DNA from 2 places in the Exiguobacterium sp. SH1S1 genome. Region 1 is predicted to be linked to the other one. Evidence: riboswitches for the same ligand, from Rfam matches in the RefSeq annotation. Region 1 holds a riboswitch; the other holds the start of a gene.

Region 1 (4,213 bases):
GTTTCCATGTTATTGCTCCCCTGTGTTCAGTTTTTTGCAGGAAAACGAACGTTGGGTTGTGTCGTTCGACGAATGAACTTGCCTGCAACCACAAGTCCATTATTATATGATAGATATCACAGTGAAATTTCGCAAATACTTTTTATTTTTTTTTGAGGAGGGCAGGGGGATGCGTCCTCTTGAACGAATTCGGGTAAAAGGTAGTAACGAAAGCCGAAGGTGGAAACTGAGATGCTCACATCACTCCAACAATATATATTGAACATCATCGAATGGCTCCAAGGACTGCCGGGAGGTCCTTGGGCTGGACTCGGGGCCCCGTTCCTGGAAGCGATTTTCCCGTTCCTCCCGCTCGTCTTGATCATCTCGGCGAACGCGGCTACGTATGGCTTCTGGCTCGGTGTGCTCTTATCGTGGATCGGCAGTTTGGCAGGGACGCTCCTCGTGTTCGCCGCCGTCCGATACGTGTTCCGCAAACCGATGACGCGTTGGCTCGAAAAACATAAACAGGGTGTCTATTGGCTCGATCGCATCAACCATATGAGTCCAATCTCGCTCGGATTCTTATATTCGTTGCCGTTCATCCCGGTCAGTTTGATCACGTACTTACTCGCCTTGATTCAAATGCCGCTCCGGACGTTCGTATTGGCGGCCGGATTCGGGAAACTGCTCGTCGTCGTCATCTTCTCGGTCATCGGTGATCAGTGGCAAGAGTTCATCCAAAGCCCGTTCCGCTTGTCGATGCTCGGCTTGCTCTTGCTCGTATTGTGGGCGATCAGCCGGGGTCTCGAAGAACTTCTCAAACGGCGCGCTTTCAAAAAACGGAACGAAGAGCTCAAACGTAAACGTGAAGCGAGAACATAAAAATCCTCGAAGGCGACCGCCTTCGAGGATTTTTGCTTAGTTGGTTTTTTTGAAACGTGGGAAGTTGAAGACGATCGCCAAGCCTCCGCAAATGAACAGGAGGAACGGATAGAACATATACGGGACGAGGGCGGGGGACGCCGTGTTCGTCAACTCGGCGGCGATGAGGAGCTGCGCCCCGTAAGGCAGAAGTCCTTGTACCCCGCACGAGAAGATGTCGAGTACGCTCGCTGACTTTTTCCGTTCGATGTCATACGTATCGGCGATATTCGCGGCAAGCGGGCCTGCTACGAGAATCGAGATCGTATTGTTCGCCGTCGCGACGTTCGTCGCACTGACGAGCCCGGCGATGCTCCATTCCGCACCAGCCCGGCGTTGAATCCGTGACGTGAGTGCGTCTCGTAAATAGGTGAGTCCACCGTTATGCGAGATGAGTCCGACGAGTCCGCCCATGAATAACGTCAAGAGCGAGATCTCGGCCATGCCCATCATGCCGTCGGCCATCGCCGTGACGTAAGACGTGACGGCCAAGCTTCCGTCAATCAGCCCGATGATGCCAGCGAGCGCGATGCCGCCGAGCAAAACGAGGATGACGTTCAGTCCGGTCAAGGCGAGGACGATGACGGCGAGATACGGAATCAACTTGTACCATTCGAACGCGGCCACTTCAATCGTCGACTCTCCGCTTGAGAGAACGGCTAACAGGACGGTCGTGATGATTGCGGCCGGGAGCACGATCCAAAAGTTGGTCCGGAACTTGTCGCGCATGTTCGTCCGTTGTGTCCGGACGGCGGCGATTGTCGTATCCGAGATGAACGACAAATTGTCTCCGAACATGGCCCCGCCGACAACGGCCGCGGCCGCGATTGCGATATTGACCCCGCTCTCTTGATGGATGCCGAGCGCGATCGGGGCGAGCGCGGCAATCGTACCGGTCGATGTGCCCATTGCCATCGAGATGAAAGCGGCGATGACGAACAGTCCGCTCAGTAAGAGTGACGGTGGCAGGAACGTCAAGGCCGCATTGACCGTCGCGTCAATCGCACCGATTGCACCGGCGACGTTCGAGAACGCACCGGCGAGCAGGAAGATGAATATCATGATCAAGATGCCTGGATTACCGGCACCTTGGGCGATGCGCTCAACGGTCTGAGTGACGCTTCCTTTCGTCATCATCGCAGCGACAATTAAAGCGATCAACGCCGCGATCAGCACCGGGAACTTGTAAAAGTCGCCATAATAAATACCCGCCCCGATGAAGAAGACGAGGAAGACGAGCAAGGGCAAGAGCGCCCATTTGTTAGCTGTTGGTTGTTCCAATCGATTCACCTCATTTCAAAGAATAGAAAAAAAGAGCCTTCCGAAAAAGGCTCTCTCTGTAAGAGACACCCTTTTCATCTTTCGAGCAGAACGCTCGCTGGATTTGGCACAGGTTACCCGCTGCCGAGACATCTAAGGGCCAGTCCCTCCGTCTCTCTTGATAAAAAGTCGTCATGATGTAGTTGTTAGACACGTTTCCTAACGTACCTGTTTCAAAGCGGGTTGTCAACAGAAATCCCCCTGCGCCAGTGGACGCGGGGGGAAGTCATGTCGTCAAAAAGTTGTAATGGGCGACGCGGTTACGACCGGCGTACTTGCCGCCGACGTAAAGGGCCCGGTCAGCGTTACGGATCGTATCGTCAAGCCGTTTGTCGCCGAACGCTTGAATCGTATCGACACCGATCGAGGCGGTCACGGGAATATCGACCCCATCGACACGGAACGGCTTATCTTCAATTTTCTGCCGAATCCGTTCGGCGATATCGACGGCTTGGTCGACGTCGCAATGATTGAGCAGCAAGATGAACTCCTCGCCCCCGTAACGCGCCGCAAAGTCATCGGTCCGGAGCATTTGCCGGATTCGCCGCCCGAACTCTTGGAGCACGCTGTCTCCGACTTGGTGACCGTGCGTGTCATTGATTTTTTTAAAGAAGTCGATGTCGAGCATCGCGACCGAGATCGGGTACATCGAGCCGTCCGAGATTTGTTGAATCCCATACTCGTAGAATGCGCGCGCATTGGCGAGCAGCGTCAAGCTATCGGTGCGGCTTTCCGTGTATAGGCGGTCGCGCTCGTGGCATCGGCTGATCGTTCGGTTGAACGATTTCAACAGTTTTACCATCTCGTTTTGAATGATGGGGGGATAGCCATAGACGTGTTCACCAATCATGACGATACGTGTGCGAATCCCGTCAATCTCTTCTGACTGGACTGAGATGAAGCTGTGGTAATCGTCATGAAACGCATCTGACAACGCTGCGTCCCATTCGAAGCGCATCTCATAATCGACAGACTTGGCGTGTGGATGGCGCGCTTCCATCAAGTCGAAGACGAGTGGACGGTCGATCGGCTGTCGCGTCAACAAATCGAAATAGAGCGTTCGGTCGAACAGGACGAACTCGACAAACCCTTTATCATATTGGTTGAGGCGCTCACATTGACTCAAGAACACTTCAATCGCCTGGGCCTCGCTTTGAGATAGGGAGACGGCCTCTTTCGCTTCATCGTACTGTTCGATCAATGACTTGAACGCGTCTTGGCGCCCTTTTTGAATCATCAACCGCTTAATAAAGAACGTGAGGGCGGCCGCGATGCTGCTGACGACGAGCAAGTTCGTCTCACGGAAGAACGACGCGGCGAAGATGAAGACCAAACTGACGATGTACGTGTAAAACGCGATGCTCAAAAAATCACGGACCGGGATATCGACGCGGAACCACCAGCCGACTTGATACTTCTGGACGACCGTGTTCAAAATTATGGCAATGATCAGACCGACGAGCGGAACGAACGAATCCTGCGAATAGAAGCCAAGACCAGTTTCACCTCCGAGGGCCAAGTAAACACTTGCCGGGATGGCGATTTCTAAAAATGACGTGATCGCGTTCCAAGGATAAGTGAACCGAAAGCGGCGGAGCGCGACGCGCGGTTTTAGGTTGGCGAACTGAAAGACGAGAAGTCCGATTTGGTTGACGAGGAGCGCCGTCTCAAAATCAAAGAATAAAAAGATGATGAGGACGATACTTTCTGAAAACGTGAAATAAATGCCTTTTCGTTCAATCGAGTCCATTTGGAAAATGACGACGAGCAGCGCGATCAAGATGAACGGAAGCGGCTCGATCGCCGGAATATCAAGAACACCGGTTGTAAACAAGGTGATGGTCAGTAAAACGATCAAACTCCAAATGCTCCAACCGAGGACGGACATTTTGCGAAAATGATTCATAGTTCCCTCCTGTGTGGGAAAAGTCTTCTCATATGTATGGTAGGAGATTCGGCACGGTTGCGCCCAAGTCCTGCCTATTCATCA
Region 2 (4,213 bases), on a different contig from region 1:
CTGCCTTCGCCGCCATATCGTAATTCAAGTCGTGTGGCAACGCCAGGGCGTGAAGCGTTTGTTCCATCAATAAACGATCGAGGCCGTCAGTTTTCGCGTGCCGGACGTCGGCTAAGCGTCGCTCGAGGTAGCTCGACTCGGTCAAACGCCCTGATAACTGATTCGCTTTCTCGAACGTAACTTGTCCGTGCGGGATCGTTTCCGGGTGAAGCTTGTTCCAGTCCATCAAGTCCTTGAGCGTTTCATACGGGAGCGCTGTCGTCGCCAAATACGCCTCGATCCCGAGCTTGAACTCATGGTAGAGGACGTCGCCTTGGTCAAGTCCGTCGTTTGACGGCAGGTCGACTTCGACGAGCTCGACCCCGCTCGCTTTGAGTAACGCCAGCGCCGCTTGATAGAGCGTCTGTTCTTCATCCGACAGTTCCGCCTTCACGAAACCGACGCGCATGCCGACGGCTTGACGTTCGTCGAGACACGTCCGGTACGGTGGACCGGCCGGTAGATGTGTCGTCGCCGGGTCCGAGTCGTCTTCCCCGCACATCGCTTCTAGTGCGAGCACCGCGTCGCGGAGCGTCCGCGCCATCGGACCGGCCGTATCTTGCGACCGCGAAATCGGGATGATCCCACTCCGGCTGATGAGCCCGACCGTCGGTTTGATGCCGACGATGCCGTTATGGACGCTCGGGTGGATGATCGACCCGCTCGTCTCGCTGCCGACAGCGAGCATCGTCAAGTTCGCAGCGACCGCTGACGCCGAACCAGAACTCGAACCGCCGACGTCGAGATTGTCACCATACGGATTGAGCGTCTGGCCACCGACCCCGCTCCATCCGTTCGGCATGTCCTCAGTCAAAAAATTGGCCCATTCCGATAAATTGGCTTTGCCGAGAATGACCGCCCCGTGCTCACGGAGGCGACGGACGAGTTCAGCGTCACGACCCGCAAAGTGATGCTCGAGCGCCACGGCGCCGGCAGTAGTCCTCATGAGTCCCGCCGTCTCGATGTTGTCCTTGAGTAAAACGGGAATACCGAGGAGTGGCAGCCGGTCTCCGCGTCGGTAGGCACGGTCAGCCGCCTCAGCCTCGAACAACGCGTCCGGGTTCACTTGGATGACCGCTTTCAGTTTATCGTTCAAGCTAGCGATCCGTGTCAAATAGTAGGCCGTCACGTCCCGGGCCGTGAACGTCCCTTCTTTATATCCGCGCTGTGCGGTCTCGATGTCTAGTTCAAATAAGTCTTGCATCCAATTCCCTCCTTATAGGCAATGTTATTCGGTATTCGCTGAATGCATCGAATCTCCTTGTTTTTATCGCCATTGGATGTGCAACTTGTTACACTAGAAGAAACGTTATTGGAGGTAGCCATGTCCCGCTCTTACATCCTTGTTTTACTGTCCGTGTTCGCCCTGTTCTTTCTACAATTGTTCGGGGATGATTTGCCGTGGGCATTCCCTGCGTCCATCGCCCTCATTATCTTGATTGTTGGTGCCACGCTATTTCAACTTCGGCGCACACCAAATCGTTGACGTTTAAACGAGACAGATGATATGATGCTGTCACCAACTACATATCGATATCTTGAGTGAACGAGAGACCTGGCTCTACGACTTCACAGCAACCTACTTCGGCAAGGTGCTACTTCCAGCAAGGCATCGCCTTGGACGATATGACAAAACGCTCATGTCGATGACATGGGCGTTTTTTTGGAATGAACATGAGGGGGATTTTATTTTGGAAAAAGCTACATTCGCAGGTGGTTGTTTTTGGTGCATGGTGACACCGTTCGAGGAACAGCCAGGAATCGAAGGAATCGTATCCGGTTATACAGGCGGACACGTTAACAATCCGACGTATAAAGACGTCAAGACAGGCACGAGTGGTCACTACGAGGTCGTCGAGATCACGTTCGATCCTTCTCAATTCTCATATGAGCGCCTGCTCGAATTGTATTGGATTCAGACTGATCCGACCGACGACGGCGGCCAGTTCCAAGACCGCGGGCAACAATACGCGCCCGCCATCTTCTATCATACGGAAGAGCAACGCGTGGCGGCAGAACAGAGTCGCGACGCGCTCGCCGCGAGCGGAAAGTTCAAACAACCGATCGTGACGAAAATCTTACCGGCTGACGTCTTTTACCCGGCCGAAGACTATCATCAAGATTATCATAAAAAAAATCCGGCCCACTATAAAGCGGACCGGAAACAATCTGGCCGTGACGAGTTCATCGACCAGACGTGGACAAGCTGACAACGACGGGCCCCATGCCCGTCGTTTTTTTAGCTCTTGGCGAGCCCGAGCATGAATCCAGCGACCACGATCAGACCGATCCCCATAAAGACGAAGACACGTTCTTTCGACGTCTTTTCTTCTTTTAACAAGTAAATGCCACCGAGTGTCGCGACGACGACGTTCAGTTGAGACAAGGCGAACGACGTGGCGATGCCGACTTCTCCGCTCGAGACGAACAACCCGAAATTCCCGATGCCCCAGGCAAGCCCGGCGAAGATGTTCTTGAACGTCTTCGGATCAAATTTTTTCACATCTTTTTCACGAAGACTGAACAAGAGCGCGGCGATGAACATCCCGAGCGACTGCGGTAGGATGGCGGTGATGCCGTCGACTTCAAAGTAGTTGGTGAGGACGGCATACGTCACGTAACCGATGCTCGAAACGAGGAGCACGAGGAGCCCTTTTTTCAAAGCACTACTGCTGTCAGATTCTTTATTTTGTTGATATGACGTCATGACGGCCCCGATGATGATCAAAACGAGGGCCGAGAAGCCGAGCCATAGCTCGGTCGATGTCTTCCAGTCACCGAGAACGATGACTCCGAACAGTGATGTCCCGACAAGCTGCATCCCTGTACTGATCGGCATCGCTTTCGAGACGCTTAAAATTTGGAACGACTGGAACTGAAGGTACTGTCCGAGCGCCCAGAACACACCCGAAATGAAACCAGTCACGATCGCGAGCGTCGTGAACTCTGGTTTGAAGACGAGCGCGATGACAACCGCCATCACCATCGCGCCGATCGTCGTGCCGATCAATTGTTGAATCGGCTTGCCGCCGACAATAGATACGATAAGCGGGATACTCCCCCACATGAGTGCGGGCAGTAGCGCTAGCAAAATCATCTCCATACGTTGCACCTGCTTTCTTAATATAACATTCTGTCTATTCTTCCCGGCTCTAGCGCTCATTAAACTTCAAAAAAATGATTTTCAAACTTCTTTCGTTTTTCTTGTTGCCAAATCATTTATTAGAATGATATAATAATTTCCAACGGGGCATTAGCTCAGCTGGGAGAGCGCCACGCTGGCAGCGTGGAGGTCAGCGGTTCGAGCCCGCTATGCTCCATTCCTTAAGTCGGTCCACTGATGTGGGCCGGCTTTTTTGTGTCCCCGCCTCGGTTTAAGTCGACACGAACCGGGTAATGATTGTAAGACATCATTTATCTTAAGGGGGACTTCCAATGAACCGAGCCTCTGTCGAAGAGACGATTTTGGCCGTGATCGATTGTATCCGGGCGAGCAACCATTGCTTCTCGAAATGTTTACAAGAAGAAGACCTGCTGATGGTCTCGGAATGTATCCGGTTGACGAAAGAATGTGCCGAAGTCGCCACACTCACCTTGAACGCGCTCGAAACCGACTCTGCGTTCACAAGACCGATCGCGGCGCTCTGCGCGCAAGTGTGTGATACGTGTGCCGTCGAATGCGGGCGTCACTTATACGACCATTGCCAACGTTGCTCTGAGGCGTGCTTGCGCTGCGCCGAGGCGTGTCGGCACCTCTCGGCCGCATGATCGCTTTCCAGTCTAACCTTGTGTTAGACTTTTTTTGTACAGATTTTTAACGAAGAGAGGAACTTTTATGCCACATTCTATTCTAGCAATCGACGTCGAGACGGCCAATCGCGACAGTCGGAGCATCTGCTCTGTCGGTTGGAGTTTACTTACAGACGGTGAAGTCGTCGAGACGAACCAATTGCTCGTCAATCCTGAGGAAGACTTTGACCAAGGTAACATTCGCGTCCACGGGATTCGCCCGAGCGACGTCTGGGACGCCCCGGCATTGCCCGAAGTGCTCGAACAGCTCTATCCGACACTGAACGCCGTCGACGTCGTCATAGCCCATAACGCCGCGTTTGACATGGGTGCGCTCCGTAAAGCGATCGCCAAGTACGACTTGTTCACTTTCCCGACGATTGAA

What was found. Region 1 has a riboswitch for S-adenosylmethionine ahead of EVJ23_RS10920 (Na+/H+ antiporter NhaC family protein). Riboswitches for the same ligand answer to the same signal wherever they lie in the genome.
Region 2: linked by a shared signal. The riboswitch ahead of msrA (peptide-methionine (S)-S-oxide reductase MsrA) and the one ahead of EVJ23_RS10920 (Na+/H+ antiporter NhaC family protein) in region 1 are both predicted to bind S-adenosylmethionine.

What each region holds. Positions count from the first base shown of each region.
Region 1 covers NZ_SJUZ01000005.1:168,898-173,110, forward strand. The annotation lists gene trhO (oxygen-dependent tRNA uridine(34) hydroxylase TrhO) at 1-8, opposite strand, end outside; gene EVJ23_RS10915 (TVP38/TMEM64 family protein) at 232-864, shown strand; gene EVJ23_RS10920 (Na+/H+ antiporter NhaC family protein) at 901-2,184, opposite strand; SAM riboswitch class I at 2,256-2,351, opposite strand; gene EVJ23_RS10925 (GGDEF domain-containing protein) at 2,450-4,129, opposite strand.
Region 2 covers NZ_SJUZ01000001.1:54,149-58,361, forward strand. The annotation lists gene EVJ23_RS00295 (amidase family protein) at 1-1,243, opposite strand, end outside; gene EVJ23_RS15250 (hypothetical protein) at 1,364-1,525, shown strand; SAM riboswitch class I at 1,570-1,669, shown strand; gene msrA (peptide-methionine (S)-S-oxide reductase MsrA) at 1,731-2,249, shown strand; gene EVJ23_RS00305 (GRP family sugar transporter) at 2,279-3,142, opposite strand; tRNA gene EVJ23_RS00310 (tRNA-Ala) at 3,287-3,359, shown strand; gene EVJ23_RS00315 (four-helix bundle copper-binding protein) at 3,475-3,807, shown strand; gene EVJ23_RS00320 (3'-5' exonuclease) at 3,875-4,213, shown strand, end outside.